2 linked regions of the Latilactobacillus sakei subsp. sakei DSM 20017 = JCM 1157 genome follow. The main gene of each other region encodes a partner of the protein of the gene in region 2 in a complex. Links are inferred from orthologs where the notes say so. Each region holds a gene or a part of one and is shown on either strand. Other genes may lie near its edges. The genes, in order: lplA and LEUCM_RS06580.

The links.
Region 1: the proteins of LEUCM_RS06580 (region 2) and lplA are in contact, whole or in part, in a crystal structure (PDB 3A7A), measured with the Escherichia coli proteins. The link is inferred for Latilactobacillus sakei subsp. sakei DSM 20017 = JCM 1157 from one-to-one orthologs.

What each region holds. Positions count from the first base shown.
Region 1 is NZ_AP017929.1:1,495,140-1,506,095, forward strand. The notes cover bases 5,348-8,321. They hold lplA (lipoate--protein ligase), read left to right. Parts: upstream 5,348-6,314; coding sequence 6,315-7,328; downstream 7,329-8,321. Other genes in these bases: LEUCM_RS07490 (DUF2975 domain-containing protein), read left to right, coding at 5,510-5,977; LEUCM_RS07495 (helix-turn-helix domain-containing protein), read left to right, coding at 5,990-6,196; LEUCM_RS07505 (B3/B4 domain-containing protein), read right to left, coding at 7,454-8,107; LEUCM_RS07510 (ABC transporter permease), read right to left, coding at 8,266-8,321. In the rest of the region: nrdE (class 1b ribonucleoside-diphosphate reductase subunit alpha), read left to right, coding at 1-515; nrdF (class 1b ribonucleoside-diphosphate reductase subunit beta), read left to right, coding at 671-1,627; LEUCM_RS07465 (MarR family winged helix-turn-helix transcriptional regulator), read right to left, coding at 1,695-2,201; LEUCM_RS07470 (daunorubicin resistance protein DrrA family ABC transporter ATP-binding protein), read left to right, coding at 2,339-3,280; LEUCM_RS07475 (ABC transporter permease), read left to right, coding at 3,293-4,069; LEUCM_RS07480 (hypothetical protein), read right to left, coding at 4,130-4,642; LEUCM_RS07485 (hypothetical protein), read right to left, coding at 4,861-5,343; more of LEUCM_RS07510, read right to left, coding at 8,322-9,027; LEUCM_RS07515 (ABC transporter permease), read right to left, coding at 9,043-9,786; LEUCM_RS07520 (ABC transporter ATP-binding protein), read right to left, coding at 9,776-10,663; LEUCM_RS07525 (CPBP family intramembrane glutamic endopeptidase), read right to left, coding at 10,751-10,956. UniProt on the Escherichia coli protein: Catalyzes both the ATP-dependent activation of exogenously supplied lipoate to lipoyl-AMP and the transfer of the activated lipoyl onto the lipoyl domains of lipoate-dependent enzymes.
Region 2 is NZ_AP017929.1:1,304,474-1,315,335, reverse strand. What follows is about bases 4,084-6,963. They hold LEUCM_RS06580 (glycine cleavage system H family protein), read right to left. Parts: upstream 5,738-6,963; coding sequence 5,429-5,737; downstream 4,084-5,428. Other genes in these bases: LEUCM_RS06575 (FtsW/RodA/SpoVE family cell cycle protein), read right to left, coding at 5,756-6,955; LEUCM_RS06585 (methionine ABC transporter ATP-binding protein), read right to left, coding at 4,084-5,073. In the rest of the region: LEUCM_RS06610 (cysteine desulfurase), read right to left, coding at 1-275; Fe-S cluster assembly protein SufD, read right to left, coding at 253-1,557; Fe-S cluster assembly ATPase SufC, read right to left, coding at 1,570-2,352; LEUCM_RS06595 (MetQ/NlpA family ABC transporter substrate-binding protein), read right to left, coding at 2,522-3,337; LEUCM_RS06590 (methionine ABC transporter permease), read right to left, coding at 3,357-4,046; more of LEUCM_RS06585, read right to left, coding at 4,039-4,083; LEUCM_RS06570 (DUF2969 domain-containing protein), read right to left, coding at 7,049-7,279; membrane protein insertion efficiency factor YidD, read right to left, coding at 7,308-7,556; LEUCM_RS06560 (DNA-directed RNA polymerase subunit beta), read right to left, coding at 7,578-7,760; LEUCM_RS06555 (rod shape-determining protein), read right to left, coding at 7,787-8,776; LEUCM_RS06545 (DUF1146 family protein), read right to left, coding at 10,255-10,488; LEUCM_RS06540 (F0F1 ATP synthase subunit epsilon), read right to left, coding at 10,650-10,862. UniProt on the Escherichia coli protein: The glycine cleavage system catalyzes the degradation of glycine. The H protein shuttles the methylamine group of glycine from the P protein to the T protein.

The sequences.
Region 1 (10,956 bases), 190 kb from region 2 along the record:
TTATCCCGACTCAAGCAGACTGGGCCGCTTTGAAAGAAGCGATTATGCAAGATGGGTTATATCACCAAAACAGACTCGCTGTTGCGCCTAATGGCTCAATTTCATATATTAACGATACTTCAGCTAGTCTCCAACCAATCGTTAATCGCGTTGAAGATCGCCAAGAAAAGAAAATTGGGACAATTTACTATCCAGCACCAGGCCTATCAAATGAAACGATGCCTTTTTATGAATCAGCCTATGACATCGATATGCGTAAAGTAATCGACATCTACGCTGCTGCACAAAAACACGTTGATCAAGGGATGAGTATGACGCTCTTCATGCGTTCAACAATTCCGGCTGGCTTATATGACTGGAAAGACGGTCGCACAGATAAGATGACGACCCGTGATCTTAACATTCTCAGAAACTACGCGCATCATAAAGGCATTAAATCAATCTACTACATCCGCACATATACGGACGACGAAAACGAAGTCGGCGCAAACGCATGTGAAAGCTGCGTAATCTAGAGTGCGTTTGTAGCGCTTAACTTCTGAGTATAGCCTAGTCTGGTGAATGACCAACTTGTTGGTCATTTGACAGACGTAGCTAACCGGAAGAAGCTACCAATTAAACCCCAGCCGTTCCTCAGCTGGTCTACATACCTCAAAGGAGTTCATAGACGATGACAGAAAATTATCATGCAATTAATTGGAATCAAGTTGAAGATCAAATCGATAAAGCGACTTGGGAAAAGCTAACCGAACAATTTTGGTTAGATACACGCATCCCCCTTTCAAATGATTTAGATGACTGGCGGAGTTTACCAGACAATGAAAAATGGATTGTGGGTCATGTTTTTGGCGGCTTAACGTTACTTGATACGTTGCAATCACAAGATGGTATGGCGAGCTTAAAAGCCAATATCAGAACACCGCATGAAGAAGCTGTTTTGAATAACATCCAATTTATGGAATCAGTGCATGCTAAGAGTTATTCATCAATCTTTTCAACGTTAAATACGCCTAATGAAATTGATGAAATTTTTGACTGGACAAATACTAACGAATACCTGCAATACAAAGCCAATAAGATTAACAGTATCTATCAGAATGGCTCACCGCTCCAACAAAAGATTGCCAGTGTTTTCTTAGAAACATTCCTCTTCTATTCTGGTTTCTACACGCCACTCTATTACTTAGGGAACAACAAATTGGCTAACGTTGCTGAAATCATTAAATTAATTATCCGTGATGAATCTGTTCATGGCACTTACATCGGTTATAAATTCCAACTCGGCTTTAACGAATTAGCAAAAGCTGAACAAGAAGAACTTCAAAACTGGATGTACGATTTACTTTACGATCTTTATGCCAATGAAGAAAAATACACTCATGAAGTTTACGATGGCACTGGCTGGACGGAAGAAGTCTTAACTTACCTCCGTTATAACGCCAATAAGGCCCTAATGAACTTAGGACAAGGCGCCCTCTTCCCAGATACAGCCGAAGATGTGAACCCAGTTGTCTTAAACGGGATGTCAACATCAACAGCGAACCATGATTTCTTCTCACAAGTTGGGAATGGTTACCGTCTGGGTAACGTTGAAGCAATGAACGACAGTGATTATGACTTCGATTAATAGTATATCCAACTAAAAAAGCGAGCTTCACTAAGAAATTAGTGAGTCTCGCTTTTTTGATTGCCATTTATTTTTTGAATTGATTTAAGTACCGACTAGCCAATAACTTATGGAATTTAACGCCCAATGTGGGATTAGACGCGTCGATATCAGCGTACATCGCTGTTGTGATTTTTGTCAGTAACGGTACGAGTTGATCTAGTTCTGCTTCAGAAAGTGCGTTCACAAATGGTGGCACTTCTCGACTAGCGGATTCGATTTCCTGGCGACCAGCAGCGGTCAGATTTACTAAATTAACCCGCCGATCACTCGGTAACTTGGTCAAAGTGACCAATTCACGTTTAACAAGTTTCGCAACAAATTCACTGGTAGATTGTGGTGACATGCCTAAACGCGTGGCGAGTTCTCGTTGAGATAAGTGATCTTCATCAGCTAGTGCCAATAAGATTTTCCCCTGACCTTCGACAATCAGATGGGGCCGCGCTTGTTTGACGATATCATCATAGATTTTACTGAGTTGTTCATATTCGGCTAATTTACCAGCAACTAATTCTGCTTTGACGCTGTTTGTCATGTGTCATCTTCTCCTTTGTCTTTCATCCAGTATACACCATTCTAAAATTTGAAAATAGCAATCCTTGACATTTTAGTAAGGGGGCCTTACTATGTTATTTAATCAGGTGACCTGATTAAATATGAGGAGGCGCTAATATGCGTGAGGATAATGTCATTGAAGTCAGAAATGTTCAAAAAAAATTTGGTCAAAAGAAAGTCGTTCAAGATATTTCTTTCAATGTAAAAAAAGGCGAAATATTTGGCCTCTTAGGCCCAAATGGCGCTGGCAAAACGACCCTTTTAAAAATGATGACGACTTTATTACGCCCTGATGAGGGGCAGATTACGCTGAATGGCTTTAATACACTAAGCCAAAGTCGCCAAGCACGCCAACAATTTAGCGTGACGAATCAAACGGCAGCGATTGATCAAGACTTAAGTGCACGTGATAATCTCCGTTTATTTGGACGGTTAAACGGACTTAGCAGTCAAGCCAGCCAGATTCGTGCAGACGAGTTACTGACGGCTTTTGATTTAACGCAATCGGCTAATCAAGCGTTGGCCACTTTTTCCGGTGGCATGCGACGCCGTTTAGACTTAGCAGTCAGTTTAGTGGGTCGTCCGAAGATTTTATTTTTGGATGAACCGACTACCGGTTTAGATCCTAGAACAAGAATTCAAATGTGGCAAGTAATTCAAGCATTGGTGGCCCAAGGATCAACTGTCTTTTTAACCACCCAATATTTAGAGGAAGCAGACCAATTTGCCGATCACATTGCGCTCATTGATCACGGGCGTCTTATCGCTAATGGTACACCTAGTGAATTAAAGCAAAAATTAGGTGGCTTACAACTGTCTTTAGCCGTCACAGAGTTGGCTCAATTACCTCAAGCACGCGCGATTGTTCAGGACGTTTTAAAACAACCAATCAGCGTTAGTGAACAGACATTAGTCAGCCCACTTGGTGGCGACGCTCTTCCAGCGATAATCGTAATATTAAATCAATTACAAATTGCTAAAATTACAGTTAGTCATTTAAAACTTGAGACACCTTCGTTAGATGATGTTTTCCTAAAAATGACGGTTGGTAAAAACTAAGGAGCTCAGATAATGAATACAAATATAATAAAACGTCATACTATACGTGATATTCTCACTTTAACCCACCGTAACTTATTAAAAATGCGCCACAATCCCGATAACGTCAGTGATGTGCTCATCCAACCGATTATCTTTACCCTATTGTTTGGCTATCTATTCGGCGGCGTCATCGCCGGTAGCGTCCACGCCTACTTACCGATGCTGGTTTCTGGTATTTTAGTTCAAAGTATTTTAAATGCAGCTTCTGGTTCTGGCCAACAATTACGGGAAGATATTAATAATGGTATCTTCGACCGTTTTAAAACATTACCGATTTCACCAATAGCACCACTGGCAGGGCAATTAGTAGGTGATATTTTGCGATTAGTGCTTTCTGGCGGAATGGCGATTCTTACAGCGTTGGTAATGGGTTGGCGCCCCACCGTCAATCTGGGGGCACTGATTTGGGCATTACTACTGGCGGTCTTTATCGGCTGGTCAACTTCTTGGATTTTTGCCTTAGTGGGGTTAATGGTCAAAAATGCAGAGCTGATCAGCAGCTTATCGATGATTATTATCCTCGTGTTAACGTTCTTATCGAACGCCTTTATCCCCATCAAAACGCTGCCCCACTTTTTACAGCCAGTCGTTAGGATTAATCCGGTCAGCACAACAATTACCGCTATTCGGACGCTCTTAAATACTGGCAGTTGGAACAATACAGCGACAATGGTCCTCATCAGTGGTGCGCTGATCATTATGCTATTTATGCCACTGACAGTTATCGCGTACCAACGTCGTGACTAATATTGCTAAAATAAAAATAGCGCGCCGCACTTATAAGATAGTGGGACGCGCTATTTTTGTTTAAATTATTTGGTAGTCGATTTGATCAATCTTGATTTTGGGTAATTCATCAATGTTCTTATCCGTAATAATACTAAAAGAGATATCAGCGCGATCATTTTCAGGAAGTGTTTCGTAAATTACAGTCCCATATGCGAGTTTAAATAATTGGGCATGCTTGCCCACCTGTTTTTTGGCGATTGCAAACACATTTGGCTGGCCAAAATACGCATTTGTAACCTGCTCTTTACCGAATTTAAGATAATGTTTCATAGCAGTGGCATCTTTGATAAACCCTTTTGCAGAATTTAAGACTAAATAATCGTTGCCGACACGATAGATATAACCGGAGATTTTCTTTTGATCCGAATGAGTCGCAGTTGTTAATTTCATGGTTCCATGCTTAGGCAAACTAGTCACTTTTTTAGTCCGTATTTTGGGTGATGTGTGTGTTTCAATTGAACGATTGCAACCAACAATAAAAATTATTACGATTGATAGGCATAAAATGAGAGGGAATATTGTTTTTTTCAAAGAGCGGTCTCCAAGGATCATTAGATTTTATTTTTGACGTTTAACCATTAGTATCAGATAGGTGATGATACTTAATCCAATACCGGTTATGATTGTGCGGATCCAAATCGTGTTCGGATTAAAATAGAGGTCTTGAATTTGCATTAAGACACCACCAATAACGAAACTGATAGGAAATATCAGATCTAATTTGCTATTTTTCATGGACTTTACCTCAATCATCGAATTTGATAAATTTTGTAGCGATTATAGGACGGCTCGTTTAAATTGGCCGTGGCAACGATGTCATACAGTGTGTAGTCGCGTGGGATTCCCACTGTGACTGCCCCATAACCAAAATGCTTGTGTGGTTTAAAGTGATTATCGCCAATGAAAATGAAGCCGTCTTCGTCTAGCTTCTGATAAGCAGAATGTGCTAGTGTTTGCGTAGTGGTTTGACTCAAAAACGTTTTGAGCTTATCTTTCGTGTTCAGCTGCTCATTCGGTTGATGCACAATCACGAAGAACGTCTTATGTCGATAATACAACCAATAGGTTTGGACCGTTTTTTTGGTGTAGGTCTGTTGGTTTTGCCGGCTGATACTTTCTGATTGTGAATTGTGCCGCGAGCTTGTTGTTTTTGCTGGAGTTTGCTGACAAGCCGTTAGCATTAACAATACGATTACTAACGTGATTGGCAACAATAATGGTCTCATTTTCATATGAGTCAATCCTTCATAGATTAGTTTACCCCTCTGATTATAACAGTCAACACATTTTTAAACAGTTGCAAATTTTGAAATTTATCGAAAAACGATAAAAATTAATTGCTTATCGATATTAAAATGTTATAATCAAGCTATTAATTCATTCAATGAGGTGTTTGATATGTTAAAAAAATGGCTTTTACGTTTAGCACTTTTAGGAATCGGCGCAGTCTTCTTCCTTTTTAGCTTTTTAGTCACCGTCCAGATTGTGACGGCGTCTAAATTAGACTATCCTTTTGAAATTATCACGTTGGCCCTGGCCGCTTATAGTGTGACGATTTGTGTGTGGGTTGCTTTATATGCGCTGCATCGCATTCTCAATACGATTGAACAACACCAAGTGTTTGCGCCACAAACATTGCGTTATGTATCATCGATTAGAAATGCGGTCTTAATCGCAAGTTTTGCTAGTTTATTGTCACTTCCCTTTTTCTATCGGATTACGCAACTAGAAGATGCGCCGGGCTTGTTATTACTTGGGATTGCGTTCATCTTTATTCCGTTTGCTTTGGCCATTCTGATGCAGATTGTTGAAGACCTATTTAAGAGCGCCATTGCATTGCAGACGGAAAACGACCTCACAGTCTAAGGAGGATTTAAAATGCCAATTCGGGTTAATTTAGACGTCATTCTGGCCCAACGAAAGATGAGTGTCACTGAACTTTCACAAAAAGTTGAGATTACCATTGCCAACCTTTCAAACTTAAAGACGGAAAAGGCAAAAGCGATTCGCTTTTCGACATTAGAACGTCTTTGCCAAGCGCTTGACTGTCAGCCAGGCGACCTATTAGAATATGTAGATGATTAAGAAACCCCGGATAAATGACCATTATCCGGGGTTTTTAGTAACTTCCTTTTTGTTAGTCCCTTTTTTTGAATCTGTAGTATAATGAGAAAGTAGTGAAAATGAAAGGGGTTTTATGCTGATGTATTACGTTGTTATGAAGTCAAATGATATTCGCCGTAACCTGGCCACCGAACAATATTTAATGAATCAAAAGAACTTTGATGAACCATTATTGCTTTTCTATATTGAAAAACCATGTATTATTGTGGGTCGGAATCAAAATACGTATGAAGAAATTAATCAAAAATACGTTGAAGATAATCACATTACGGTGACCCGCCGCTTATCTGGTGGTGGTGGCATTTATCAAGATCTCGGTAACCTCTGTTTTAGCTTCGTTGTCGATGCTGATTCAGAACAATTTGGGGATTTCAAATCCTTTACGCAACCAATCGTCGATGCACTTCACGAAATGGGCGCCACATCAGCTGAAGTCTCTGGCCGTAACGATATGTTAGTCGCTGGTAAGAAATTCTCTGGCAATGCAATGTATACCAAAAATGGCAAAACGTTCTCTCACGGGACCCTTTCATGGAACGTCGATCTAGATGTCCTCACACAAGCGTTGAACGTCCCTGCTGATAAGATTGCTTCTAAAGGCATCAAGTCCATTCGCCAACGGGTAACTAATTTAAAAGACCACGTGAACCCTGAATATCAAAATATGTCGACTGAAGAATTTAGAGATGTCTTACTCTTGAACCTTTTTAATGCCAAGAGCTTACCAGAAATTGCTGATCGTGAATATCAATTAACGGCGGCAGATGAACAAGCCATCGACAAGATTTTCAATGACCTCTATAGTAACTGGGACTGGGTTTATGGCAAGTCACCTAAATCAACAATTCAAAAGCGGAAACACTTTGATTTTGGGACGATTGATGCTCGCTTATTGATCGAAAATGGTAAGATTGCCAACGTTAAATTCTACGGCGATTTCTTTGGTTCAGGTGATGCTAATGATTTAGCAGAAAAATTAGCCGGAACGATTTATGACCGTGAACACTTAGCAGCAGCCCTCGAACCAATTGACACAACACCTTACTTTACAGGCATTCCTAAAACGGAATTAGTAGAATTATTAGCGCAATAAAAAAAGTATGCCGTAACTCGGTTAACCGGAAAGTGTTGGCTGACAGAACACGTTTAGACTATAAAAGTTCAGATAAATAAAAGAGGCTGAGACAAAATTTACTTTTGTCTTAGCCCCTTTTTCTTTTACGCGATGATTTCAGTTGTGATTTCTTCTGGGTTAAAGGCTGCCTGAAGGACGGTTTTAACGGCTTGTTCAATTGCCGCTAATTGGGCTGATGATTGTCCGAAAGCATAAACAACAAGCATCGCTTCTGTCGTTTCAGGGGCAATCATGGCGCGTGTGGAATCCGAAATTGGACTGCCAAACGCACCATGTTGATCGACTAGTGTTGGAAAGTGACTGATATTAATCGCGCCCTTACCAATTCCAGCGTACTCGGCCCCTTCTTCGGCGACTTGATAACTGATTGGGCCGTCAATTTTGGCCAAATCGTAACTGCCAATCGGTAGTTGTAGTTTCAAAGAGAGATAATTATTCACGTCAACTAACGCATTAATTTGATAAAGCCCCTGCCCTTTAACGACGCGGCGTAATAAACTATCCGAAGATGGCCGATGACGTGCTGCATCAAGACCGACTGCTTTGTACGCTTTTTTCGTCGCGATGATGTTAGGCAACTCGCGAATTTGTTCGAGTGTTAAATCGGCTTCGATCTCATTGAGTAATGGTGATAAAGTCGTGTCCCAAAATGCAGTATCTTTTTTAGAATTAGTAAATCCAAATGTTGCGGTTACCAATTGTGCTTGCTCTAAGTTTGCTTGTTTAGTGATTGTCATGTGTAAATCCTCCAATTTGTGTTAAATGCACGGAATTAGTGGACTGTTGGGACATCACATTCAAAAAGTGGGGCTAAAAACATAAGACAACCTCCCTGATTAGTAGATTAGCTATAAGTATAGCAAATCTGTGTCAAAAAATAAATATATCCATGTGTTTAGAAATGACGTTGTTTAAAGCACCAATTACCAAGCCATAGAAAGAATAGTACATAACTAAGGGTTCCAAGTAATAATTGACCTGTCGTTAGTTGTGTCAACTTGTGGTAAACGGGATAATTTGCGTATTGGAACGTCAGATTTAACATATTGAGTGGATTCCATTTGAGCCAACTACCGAATTGTGGGTGCTCATGAAGTAATATGCTTGAGAGTGACTGTCCCATGAATACGATTGTGATACTCGTCGTGATGACCACGGCGTTATTCGTCAGCAAACAGGACAGTAAGAATAAGAATCCAATCAGCATGAGCGACATCCCGAGATCAATTGTGGCGGTCATGATGGTGTTCATGAGTAAACTTTGGTGATACAGATAATGTGTTAACCAATTTGCGTGCCCCCCAATCGCCAGTGTGTTGAACAAGATTGTGAGCCCTAATGCGAATAGATGCAATGCAATATTGTAGCCAAAGAGAACAACGAATTTAGCTAAATAAATGGTCCGCCGATTTGGTGTTTTGTAAAGTAGCGTTAAGATGGTATGATGCTGAAATTCCATTGAGAAAAGCGTCGCACCAACGATAATCAACACGAGTAAAATCCACTGACTCGACCCAAAATTGGCCATCACCAACCAATAAGAATCGTCGAAGGTTATAGGCATCAGGAGCATTAAACCCACGATAATCGCAGGTGCGAACCACGTTAATTTTTTGTGCAACAGTTTGTAATATTCTTGAGATAGTGCCGCTTGCATATGAATCGCCCCTTTCTAAACTCGTTTGTGTTTGAAGCGCCAATAACCAATTGCTAGGAAAAAGCCACTATAGCCGATAATCCCCGCGAGTAGTTGCGAATTACTTAAATAAGTGTCTTTTTGATAGCTTGGATCTGGTAGTTGCGCCATCAAGTTGAGCATATTTAACGGTTGCCACTTCAGGATATTGACTAATATCGGACTACTAGAGCCGATTGTGAGACTGGCAATTCCTTGCCCGGTAAAAATTAGAATCAGACCAAGGCAAATGACTACCGTATTCACTGGGAAAAGACACGATAGTAGTAAAATAATTGTCAACAGCAAGATTCCGACTAAGCATGTGCCTGCCATCCCGACAACCAAGTGACTGAATAGCCGCTCACTTTGCCAACTCAGTTGTGAGGCAAGAGTCGTTTTTAGCAGAACTGTGAATAACAAACTAAGTGTGGTAAGCACACCAGTGTAGAGAGTGAGAATCAACAACTTAGCGAGATAAATTGACCACCGATAAGTGTGACGATACAAAAGCGTTCGGATTGTAGTGTGTTGGTCTTCCATAATCATAAAATTAGCACCGATAATAACGATGATCATCAACAACCACTGTGGTGTCTTGAATCCCGTAATGATCGCGGTGCGAGTAACGGGAACTGAAATGGCCATGATGAACATTAAGCTTAGGAGCGCTAGAATTCCCATTAGTGGCCCTTTTTGGTGGCGAAATTTATACCATTCTTGGCTTAAGCTAGTTTGCATGTTCATCGCCACCCTTTTCGTGGAGTAATTGGACAATTCGTTGTTCGAAGCTAATTTGTTCAGGAATCAATGCTTTGAATTGAATCTGCTGGTCGAAGCACAAGGTTTGCGCCGTGTAGAGCACCGTTTGAGAAATGTTTAGATAGCCAGCATCCTGCTCAAACGGAATTTGATGGTCAGTTAATAAAGTCAGAGTTTGCGCCATATCAGTGGTTTGAAGGCGATAACGTTGTGCGGTTACTTGATTAAACGTTGCGATTGGTTGGTTCAGGCGCACTTGCCCGTTATTAATGATAATCACATCGGTAACGACTTTTTCGAGTTCACTGAGAATGTGACTCGCAATTAAAAAGGCCGTTCCCTGTTGCGCATATTGTTGAATGATTTGCCGAACCAAAATGGTTGCGTCGATATCTAAGCCATTCATTGGCTCATCCAAGATGACTAATTGGGGGTGATTTAATAAAGCAAGTGCAATTCCGAGCTTTTGTTTCATCCCGAGTGAATAGCCTTTAGCTTTACGGTTGATATAAGGTGTCATTTCGAGTTGGGTGACAATCGCTTGCAGGTCCGCTTCATCTTGGGCATATAACGCGAGATTTTGATAGCCCATTAGAAACGGATAAAGTGCGGGATGTTCGATCAACGCTCCAACAGACTTTAAACCCGTATGATTGGTTTCGGTCACGGATTGATTATCAATTGTGACTGTCCCGGAAAATGGCATCAGTCCCAGAATTGTTTTCATAATGGTTGTTTTACCAGCACCATTGGGACCGATTAAGCCGACGATGGCACCGGGTTGCACTTCGAGTGAAACAGCGTTAATAATTTGGCGGTGTTTAATCCAAACATTGATATCGGTTATTTTAAGCATCAGTTTCCTCCTAATTTTAGACAAAAAAAGCCCCTAGTAATACACATCAAAATTGATTAATGATTACTAAGGGCAATTCAATAAAATTTAAAACATGGCGCGCCTAGAATTGCGTGTTGCAAAATAGATGTAGCCAAGGATGATTATCAAGGTAATCATTGTGATTAGGCTGCAATCCGCACCATATTCCCCACCTGTCATTAAACGGTTGGGTTGGTTGAGTAAGTACTGAATCGGCCAGTCATTGCTAGTGTGAACACGGATTGGAATGACTGATGTTAAGACATTATAGC
Region 2 (10,862 bases):
TTTGTGAAGACAACTTCCGCTGAAGAAGCGGCATTGATAAATTGTTGGACTTTAACTCTAGCAGCTTCGTATTGAGCAGTCGCCCGTTCCGCCAACGTATGCACGCCCCGGTGAACATTGGCATTATCATGTTGATAGTAATTCACTATTTGGTCAATCACCGCTTGTGGCTTTTGCGTTGTCGCTGCGTTATCCAAATAAACCAAGGATTCGTCATTAACCAATTGTTCTAAAATAGGAAAATCTTGCCGACTAGTGTTCAGACTTTTGCCCATCGATTAACTTCCTCTCGATTGTGTCCGTTAATTGTTGACGAACATTTTTGTCCGGAATTTCAGTCAGGACGGCGCCTAAGAACCCACGAATAACTAAGCGTTGTGCGACTTCTTTAGACAAGCCCCGACTCATGAGATAGTACATTTGTTGTTCATTAACACGGCCAACACTGGCAGCATGACCGGCTTGAACGTCATTTTCATCGATTAATAATAGCGGATTGGCATCCCCACGGGCCGTCCGTGATAACATCAAGACCCGGTTTTCTTGTTGTGCATCGGCACCTTTAGCACCTTTGATGATGTGCCCAATCCCGTTAAAAGTTAGGGTCGCATCTTCTAAAATAACGCCATGTTGCAAGATATGGCCGATTGAACGAGGGCCAATATTCGTCACCCGCGTATCGATTCCTTGAATTTGTTTCCCAGTTGAAATGGCGACCACTTTCGTTTCAGCATGCGAACCATCGCCGACCAAATCAGAATCAAAGTCGCCAATGATATTGCCGTCATTCATGAAGCCCAATGCCCAATCAATCCGGGCATCACGCATTAAGTGCCCCCGACGATTCAGATAAGTCGTGACAGACTTACCAAACGCATCAACAGCTGAGAAATGCACGTGACTATTATCCTTGGCAATCACTTCAACCACCATATTAGCTAGGTTCTTGTGATCACCCATTGTTTGTAGGTTTTCTAGATAGCTAAACTCACTATTTTGTTCCGCCACAATTAAAACGTGATGGATAAAATCAGTGGCTTGCGTGCTATCTTGTACATAATAAGCCGTAATCGGTTGTTTAATCACCACATTTTTCGGTACGTACAAGAACATCCCACTGTTCATCAAGGCTGTGTGAAAGGCTGTCAAACGATCCTCGTCCGGTTTAACCGTCACTTGCATATAGTATTCATGAACTAATTCAGGATAGTCTTGTAAAGCAGTGAAGATATCGGTAAAGATGACCCCTTGTTCTGCCAATTCACTAGGCAGATTTAATTTAGCAATCGTTTGCCCAACTTGAATCACATAAGGTTGATCCGCCGTTAAATCAGCGACCATTTCTGGTAATGTATCAGTCACAGAAGTTGTCAAAGTTGGCGCATTCGCAGCCATAATTGGCCAATGTTTGTAATTAATCTTTTCGAAAATAGGTAAGTCGAGCTTTTCAATTTGGCCTAAGGCTGTTTGGCGTAAGGCTGCAAACCAATCTGGTTCTTGATGGACAATTGAAAAAGCCGCAACTTGTTCAGGTGTGATGGCTAATTTCTTTTTCATCAAAGCCGCCCCCTATTTACTTTCATCGTCAGTTAATTTAATGTCTAACCCTAATTCATCACGAATACCGGCGTAACCTTCGTCTTCTAGACGTTTGGCCAATGATGCATCACCAGTCGTCACGATTTTACCGCCCATCATGATGTGCACGAAATCAGGCACAATGTAGTTCAATAAACGTTGATAATGCGTGATAATCAATGAACCGAAGTTATCGCCGCGCATTTCATTGACCCCTTTAGAAACAACTTGAAGGGCATCGATATCTAAACCAGAATCAATTTCATCTAAAATAGCAAATTTAGGTTCAATCATCATTAATTGTAGAATTTCATTCCGTTTCTTTTCACCACCAGAAAAGCCTTCGTTTAAGTAACGTTCAGACATTTCTTCTGTCATATCTAAGACAGCCATGCGTTGATCTAATTTTTTCAAGAAGGCCATGATCGAGATTTGATCATCTTCAGCCCGGCGCGCATTGATAGCAGCTCGCATAAATTCAGCGTTCGTAACACCTTGAATTTCAGATGGATATTGCATCGCTAAGAATAAGCCAGCGCGTGCTCGTTCATCAACTGGCATTTCAAGAATATTTTGACCGTCTAATTTAATTTCACCTTGAAGCACTTCATATTTAGGATTACCCATGATGGTTTCTGAAAGGGTTGATTTCCCGGTCCCATTTGGTCCCATGATGGCGTGAATCTCACCCGTATTCATTTCTAAGTTAACACCTTTTAAAATTTCTTTACCGTCAATTCCGACGTGTAAATCGATAATTTCTAATTTAGACATTACTGACCCTCCAAAAATCGCATTATAGCACGTTGTTGCTGACTTAATTCTAAGCTAAATGAGAACGCTTTTCAATAGAAGAATGATTGTAAAAAAGAATCAATTCTTATCTATCTCCCAAAAATATGTTAATAAAAAAGCCCTATCCTTCGATAAGACTTTTCCTTCATTATTTAACGGGTAATACCGCCCCGTGCCATTGCTTTTTAATCCAGGCTTGGGTTGATTTTGATTTGAGTGCTTTGATTAACTTCTTGATTGCGGGTTTGTTTTCGTCGCCTTTATTAACAGCGACGACGTTCACGTATGGTGATGAGAGGCTTTCGATTGCCACTGCATCTTTTTCCGGTGTGAAGCCGGCTTGAACCGCATAGTTTGAATTGATGGCAACCAGTGTACCTTCATCATTTTTCAACAATTCAGGCATCAATTTCGGTTCAAATGTGTACTTAAATTTGAGCTTCTTCGGATTTTTGGCGATATCATTAAAGGTTGCATTTTCAACTTTGACCCCTGGTTTCAAGGTGATCAAGCCGCCTGCTTTTAGAATCGAGAGGACCCGGCCCCAGTCAGTTTGACTATTTGAAACTAGAACGGTAGCGCCGGTTTTGACGGCACTCAATTTTTTAACTCGCTTACTATAAAGACCTAGTGGTTCCAGATGAATCCCACCGGCACTCACTAAGTGATAACCATTATCGTGGTTAGCCTTTTTCATAAACGGAATGTGTTGGTAATAGTTGGCGGTCAATTCACCGCTTGCTAAAGCCTTATTAGGTAATACATAATCACTGAACGCTTTGACATCCAATGTGATGCCTTCTTTTTTTAATTCGGGTTTAATGTGTCTTAAAATGGCGGCATGCGGAATGGTTGATGCGCCAATCACAATCGTATTGGGATCTGCTTTTTTAGCGCGACAGCCAGTTAACAGTAAGCCAACAATTAAAAGCCCAGCGAGTACGCTTAAATATCTTTTTTGCATCTACTTTTCTCCCTCTGTTTTAACGATGATCAATTTTAGCGATGATAATGTCACCGGCTTTTTGACAAATGAACACGATGATTAAAATAATGATTGTCGCCACTAACGTAATTGTATTTTGGTTTGCTTGAAAGCCTTCAGTGTAGGCTAAGTTCCCCAAGCCACCGGCCCCAATCACACCAGCCATTGCCGTGTAACCAAGTAATGAAATCGCAGTGACGGTTAATCCGGAAACCAGTGCGGGCATGCTTTCTGGTAAAAGAACTTGCCAGATAATTTGCCATTTTGAAGCGCCTAGTGCGCGGGTCGCTTCAATCACCCCGCTATCAACTTCACGAAAGGCTAATTCTACTAACCGCGCATAAAATGGTGCTGCCGAAACGATTAATGCTGGAATTGCAGCTTTGGGACCAATCATGGTACCCATCAATTCCTTAGTCATGGGAATCAAAAGCACGATTAAGATGATGAACGGCACTGAACGGAAAACGTTGACGAATAAAGCGACAATCCCATTTAACAACCGACTCATAAAATCCGTTTTACCATTCGTTTGATATAAGACTAATCCCAATAAGAAACCGAGAATCGCCACTAGCAAGACACTAACCGCCGTTAGCCAAACCGTTTCGCCTGTCGCTTCCCACATCGTTGGCCAGTCGATTTGTTTAAATTGAAAATAAGATTGAAACCCGTTGATATTAGCCATGTCTTAACACCTCTACTTCGATAGTTTGTTGACTTAAGTCGGATAATGCTTGTTTTAAATCGTCTGGACTAGCTTGAATCTGAATGTATAAATACCCCAGGGCGCCATTAATCGTTTGTTGTAAACTCCCACTAATCACGCTGACTTCAACACTTGGGTAGCGGCGCATTAATTGGCCAATAACTGGCTGACTCGATTGTTCTTCGTTAAACCGGAGCTTGACGATCGTGCCCTCTGGTACCCGCGTCAACAACTGTTCGATTGAAGCGGCTGTTTCGCTAGGCGTAATCACCAATGATTCTGAAACAAAGGCTTTCGTCACTTCTGCCTGTGGCGTTTCGAAAATCGCTTGTGTCGTCCCTTCTTCAATCACCCGACCGGCTGCCATCACTGCGATTCGTTGGCAGATCCGGCGTACCGCATCCATTTCGTGGGTTACCAGCACAATCGTGATGCCCATTTCCTGATTAATCTTAGCTAAAAGACTTAAAATTGAATTCGTTGTTTTAGGATCCAAAGCACTGGTTGCTTCATCACATAACAAGATGGCCGGTTCGCTGATTAATGCACGGGCAATCGCGACCCGTTGCTTTTGGCCCCCTGAAAGTTCGCTAGGATAAGCGGCGCCCAAGTCTGTTAGCTCAACTAATGCCAACATCTCTTTGGCCTTAGCTAAGCGTTCCTTCTTGCCAACCCCCGCTAATTTAAGCGGTAAGGCGATATTTTCAAGAATTGTTTTTGACCAGAGTAGATTGAAGTGTTGAAAAATCATGCCAATCTTTTGCCGAATTGGTCGCATTGCTTGTTCGCTCAAACCAACGATTGATTGACCGTTGACCAAGACATCCCCGCTAGTTGGTTTTTCCAAACCGTTTAATAATCGAATTAACGTACTCTTACCAGCGCCTGAATAACCGATAATGCCATAAATTTCACCCGCTTCAATTTTCAATGAAATATCGCTGAGTGCTGTAAATGTCTGTTGTTCTCGTTGGTAAACCTTACCAACTTGCTTTAGTTCTAACATTGCATTCTCTCCCTTTGACTAAAAATGTACAAAAAAAGTCCTCCCTCTCAAATAAATAAATGAGAGAAAGGACGCCAATTTGCGTGTTACCACCTTAATTTCACGACTACTTCACAATAATCGCCTTACAAAGTACCAGGATCGATACTCGTTCGCTATATCGGGCAACCCCCGCATTCGGCTCAGTTAAACCTTACCAAATGAATTTGCTCAAAGACCATATTCGAAAATCGTTCGCATTATCCGCTTGCACCTGACCGGACTCTCTTAAAATGCTACTAAATCATCTACTCATCTTTTCATCGCTTGTATTAAGTAATTCTTATCTTAATTAATCAGACGCCAGATGTCAAGTCTAATTATCAGAAATTCGAATATCGGCAATCCACGCATCTTTTTCATTATCCGCATTTAATAATTCGGGATTATCGGCTAAATCAGTATTGACATTGACTAATTCACCCGCTAAAGGACTATCCAACTCTTGAACCATTTTTTCAGCTTCAATCGCAACAAGTGGCATATCAAGTGCCATCTTTTGCCCTTCAACTGGGACATCTACAAATTTAATTAACCCAAATTCATTTTGCGCACCCTTAGTCAAACCAATTCGTCTGATTGAAGCTGCGATTTCTTCTGTCCAAAAATAATCATTGTTACTCATTGTCAATTGTTTTCACTCCTAGAAAGTATCTTCAGATTCGCTGAACATATAACTCTTATAATGGTACCGCATCGACATGATAAAGCCAATCCCCATCATGTTCCCCAATAGCGATGAACCACCTTGTGAAATAAATGGTAATGGAATACCGGTCAATGGTAATAGACCAACACTCATCCCAATATTTTCAAAAACATGGAAAAGAATCATCATGATAACACCCGTTGAAACATAGGCATAAAACTCATTTTTGGTATCAAATGTGACCCGAATCATTTGGTAGATCAACAAGAAATACAACAAAATGACTAAACAAGAACCGATGAAGCCGAAGTTTTCACCAATTACGGAGAAAATCATATCAGATTCACGAACCGGTACATTAACCTGAATTTGATTGAAGCCTTTACCAAATAATTGACCAGACCCGATGGCCTTTAAACTTTGAGATAATTGCAAACTTGTGCTGGCCGTATTATCAAACGGATGTAACCAGGCATCAATTCGGTTAAATTGATAGGTTTTAAAGCCTAAGTGGGTTAAAATCGCCCGCCCTGGGGTTGTTGCAGCCAAGGTCAAAGCCGTCCCACCAATGGCCGCCATTATAGCCATTGCAGGTGCTAAAATCTTCCAAGTAATCCCAGATACTAAGATAATGCCACCCAAAATTGCGACGAACACCAATAATGTCCCAAAATCATTTTGTAATTTCAAAAGTACCATAACTGGTAATGTCCAAATTAATAATCGGCCTAACAATAACCAATCCGTATTAATCGTGTGTTCTGGATACTCGGTATTGTGCTTAGTGACAACCCGACTCATCATTAAGATATAAGCCGGCTTCATCACTTCGGAAGGCTGGAACGAAATCGGCCCTAGCGCGAACCAACTCTTAGCACCAGTTTGAATCGCAACCGATTTATTATAAAAGAATAAAACGGCAACTAAGAGGAAAATCCCAATGCCATAAGCAATCGGCGCAACTCGCCAGAGCTGTTCCGAATCAAACTGCATGATGGCCACAATTGCGATCCCACCAATGACGTACCAAGCCGCCTGCATCAGCACAGCTCGCGTTGAGCTGGCACTACTTGTATCATGCGTTACCGCGACATAAATCGACATTAAACCCACTAACGCTAACATGAAGACGGAAAAAACAATCCCGTAATCTACACGCGAAGTATCGTCGACTTTTTCTAATTCCTTTGGCATGTTAAGTCTCCTTCAACTAAAAACTGTCTTAATTATAAAATAACCCGGCCAAAAATCTGCCGGGTTACTCTAAAGCTAATTAATTCTTAAGAATTAACCTTGGTGTAAGTGATACTCCCGTAGTAATTCGTTAACAGCATCGTCGTGTGTTTTAGTAATGATGCTTTGGCCAGTACCTTCGACAGTTGCTTCGAACCGTTTTTTAGCACTATCTTCGATAATAACACCGACTTCGTTTTTGCCAACTTTGACACTCGTCATTGCCTGGCCGTTACGGTTAATATCATCAATTGTGACTTCTACGCGTTGTTCTTTTTTAGACATATTTTTTGAAACTCCTTATTTTGTAACATTAGTCATTAACAGACTTATTCCGAAACACTGTGAAGTGGTCCGGAACGGGATCATAACCACCCTTTACAAACGGATGACACCGCAAAATACGGCCGATTCCCATAATCAGTCCCTTAATAGCGCCATGTTTTTGAATGGCTTGAATCATATAACTAGAGCAAGTCGGATAATACCGACAGCTCGGTGGTAAGAATGGCGAAATACCAGTTTGGTAAAACCGCACAAGTGCAATTAATATCTTTTGCATGCAATCACCACTTATCCTGACCTACTGCAAGAAATTAATAATGTGACTCCAGGTACTTGGTAAAAAGACGGCAAATGGGTTTTGACCACCCATTGCAAAACCAATCATTTGACCAATTAACCCAGCGAAAATCATTAAAACAATGACTAGTAAGATCTTTTTAAGAACTGGTTTGACGTGCTCTTCAAAATTTGATCGATACACAATATTCACAATCCCTTACTTCTGATTTAGTGTGCTCGTTTTTGGGCAATATTTTCTAATAAAACACCCGTACCTAAGGCAACTGCGTCCAATGGCTTTTCAGCTAAGACAACTGGGACCTTAAGGTGTTCAGAAAAGAGGTTGGCAATATTGCGTAATAGCGCGCCACCACCGGTTAACATAATCCCGCGATCAATAATATCACCGGCTAATTCTGGTGGTGTCACTTCAAGCACTTCTTTAGCAGCGGCAACAATGGCCATCATTGTTTCGTGCAAGGCAAGCTCAACTTCATCCGCACCAATCGTGATTGACACTGGTAAACCACCGACAATATCACGGCCACGGACTTCTAGTTGTTCACTTGCATCAGCATGCCAAACACTACCAATCTTCAACTTGATTGTTTCGGCAGTATGTTCACCGATTAATAAGTTATGTTTACGTTTAACGTATGCTGCGATTTCAGCATTCATGCGATCACCAGCAAGCCGTAATGAACGACTTGTCACAACTTCACCCATTGATAGTACGGCGATATCACTCGTCCCACCACCAATATCGATCACCATGTTACCGCGTGGTTGGAAAATATCCATCCCAGCACCCACGGCCGCAACCTTAGGTTCAAATTCTAAGAAAACTTTACCGCCGCCAGATTTTTCTGCAGCTTCTACAATTGCTTTTTGTTCAATCGATGTAATATTTGTTGGACAACAAATTAAGATGTTTGGTTTTGATAGAAAACCTTTGACGTTTAATTTATTAATGAAATAAGCAAGCATTGCTTCGGTCATATCAAAATCAGCAATCACACCATCTTTAAGTGGGCGCACTGCCAAAATATTGCCGGGTGTCCGACCGACCATGCTGTATGCTTCAGAACCAACTGCTAATACTTTTTTTGTTTTAGTATCGATCGCAACGACTGAAGGTTCATTAAGAACAATGCCTTTGTCCATAACGTTAATTAAGACGTTGGCTGTCCCTAAATCAATTCCGATATCTTTAGCCATTTAGTGTTGCTCCTTCCAGAAACCATATTCAATAGTCAATTATACCACAAGCCTAATATCAATAAAATATAAGTTTCGTTTACGAAATTAACACTAAAAAAGAATGACGTCCGTCTAAAAACGAATATCATTCTTTAATAACTGCTAATTAAGCTAATTTTTGAGTTGTTTTACGATGACCGGCTTCATCAAAATCAGCACGACTGATATGTGCGCCTAAGGCACGTAATTTTTGATGGAAGTGATAATAACCACGATCCATGTATTGTAGGTTTGTGACAAGTGTCTCACCATTGGCCACTAAACCAGCAATCACTAATGCTGCTGCTGCTCGTAAATCAGAAGCGGCCACTTCAGCACCCGTTAATTCAGTAGGACCGTATAAGATGACAGATTGGCCTTCGATTTGGTAATCGGCATTCATACGTCGTAATTCTTCTAAGTGCATGAAACGATTCTCGAAGACTGTTTCAGTCATGACACTCGTCCCATGAGCCATCAATTGTAAAGCGGTCATTTGTGCTTGCATATCCGTTGGGAAACCAGGATATGGCAAGGTTTTGATATTACTTGGTTTCAATTCATCAGGGCCGATAATCCGGATGCCATTTTCTTTCCTCGATGACTTGTGCGCCCATTTCAGCTAGTTTAGACAATAAAGGTTTATTATGTTCAGAAATAGCTTCTTCAACTAAAACATTACCCTTAGTAGCTGCTGCGGCAATCATGAAGGTCCCTGCTTCAATTCGATCTTGCACAATACTGTGTTCGGTCCCCTTTAATTCAGTAACCCCTTCAATCCGAATTTCTTCAGTCCCAGCACCGAAAACTTTGGCGCCCATCTTATTCAAGACGTTAGCTAAATCAACGATTTCTGGTTCGCGGGCAACGTTTTCGATGACTGTTGTGCCCTTAGCTAAGGTTGCTGCCATCATGATATTTTGCGTTGCACCAACACTTGGAAAGTCTAAATAGATGTTTGCACCAACTAATTGGTCGGCCTTGGCTTCTATGTAACCATGACTTTGTGTAATCGTTGCGCCGAGTGCTTCAAAACCCTTGAGGTGTAAGTCAACTGGTCTTGAACCAATTGCACAGCCACCTGGCATGGCAACTCGGGCATGACCCAATCTTGCTAATAATGGTCCCATGACAACAATTGAGGCCCGCATCTTTGAAACATATTCGAATGCCGCTTCAAAGTTTAGTGGTTGATTGGCATCAATCATTAGATAGTTACGTTGTTCATCAAATTTAACACGTGCATCCAGACTCTTCAAAACATCTTGCATCATAAAAACATCTGATAAGATTGGCACGTTCGTTAATTCAACTGGTCCTTTAGAGGCTAAAAGTGCCGCTGCCATGATTGGTAAGACTGCATTTTTAGCACCTTCGATGTGGACATCACCAACTAATGGTTGTCCGCCTTGTATGATCAATTTTTCCAAGAGTTTCCCTCCGATATGACTGCTAATTTATTGGACTAAAAAAATGATATTGCGCGCTTGCGCGATAATTTCTAAAAAGAATTGACTCACTAAATAACCCATTACGATGGCTGTAAACATGAGAACAATCTGAATCTGTCGAATATGATTCGGTTTAAAAAGCTGTTCAAGTCGTAAAGACTGTAGACCGTAAAAACTAAGAACGATAAAGCCGATATGACTAATAATGGTAACAACTGCTTGTGATCCAATTGATTGCACTTCAATAACGCCCCTCTATGAATGGATATAGGGACATTGTAACACACAGAAAAGTCCCTTGTCTGTATTTAGCTGTTTTCTTAATAAAAGAAGATTGGATTGTATTATAACACAACAAAAAAAGCCCCCACGACTTTTGCCGTGAGGGCTTCTTGCAATAACTATTGTAAATGATTTTTGACGTCAATCCGGTTCATCGCGCGTTGAAGTGCGATTTGAGCCCGACGTAATTCGTCTGAATCATGTTTTTCTGAAGCCGTCTTAATAGCGTCTTCAGCACGTTGTTTAGCACGTTGGGCACGTGATAAGTTAATATCGCGCGCACGTTCGGCACCATCAGCAACGATTGAAGCGATGTTATGACTAACTTCCAT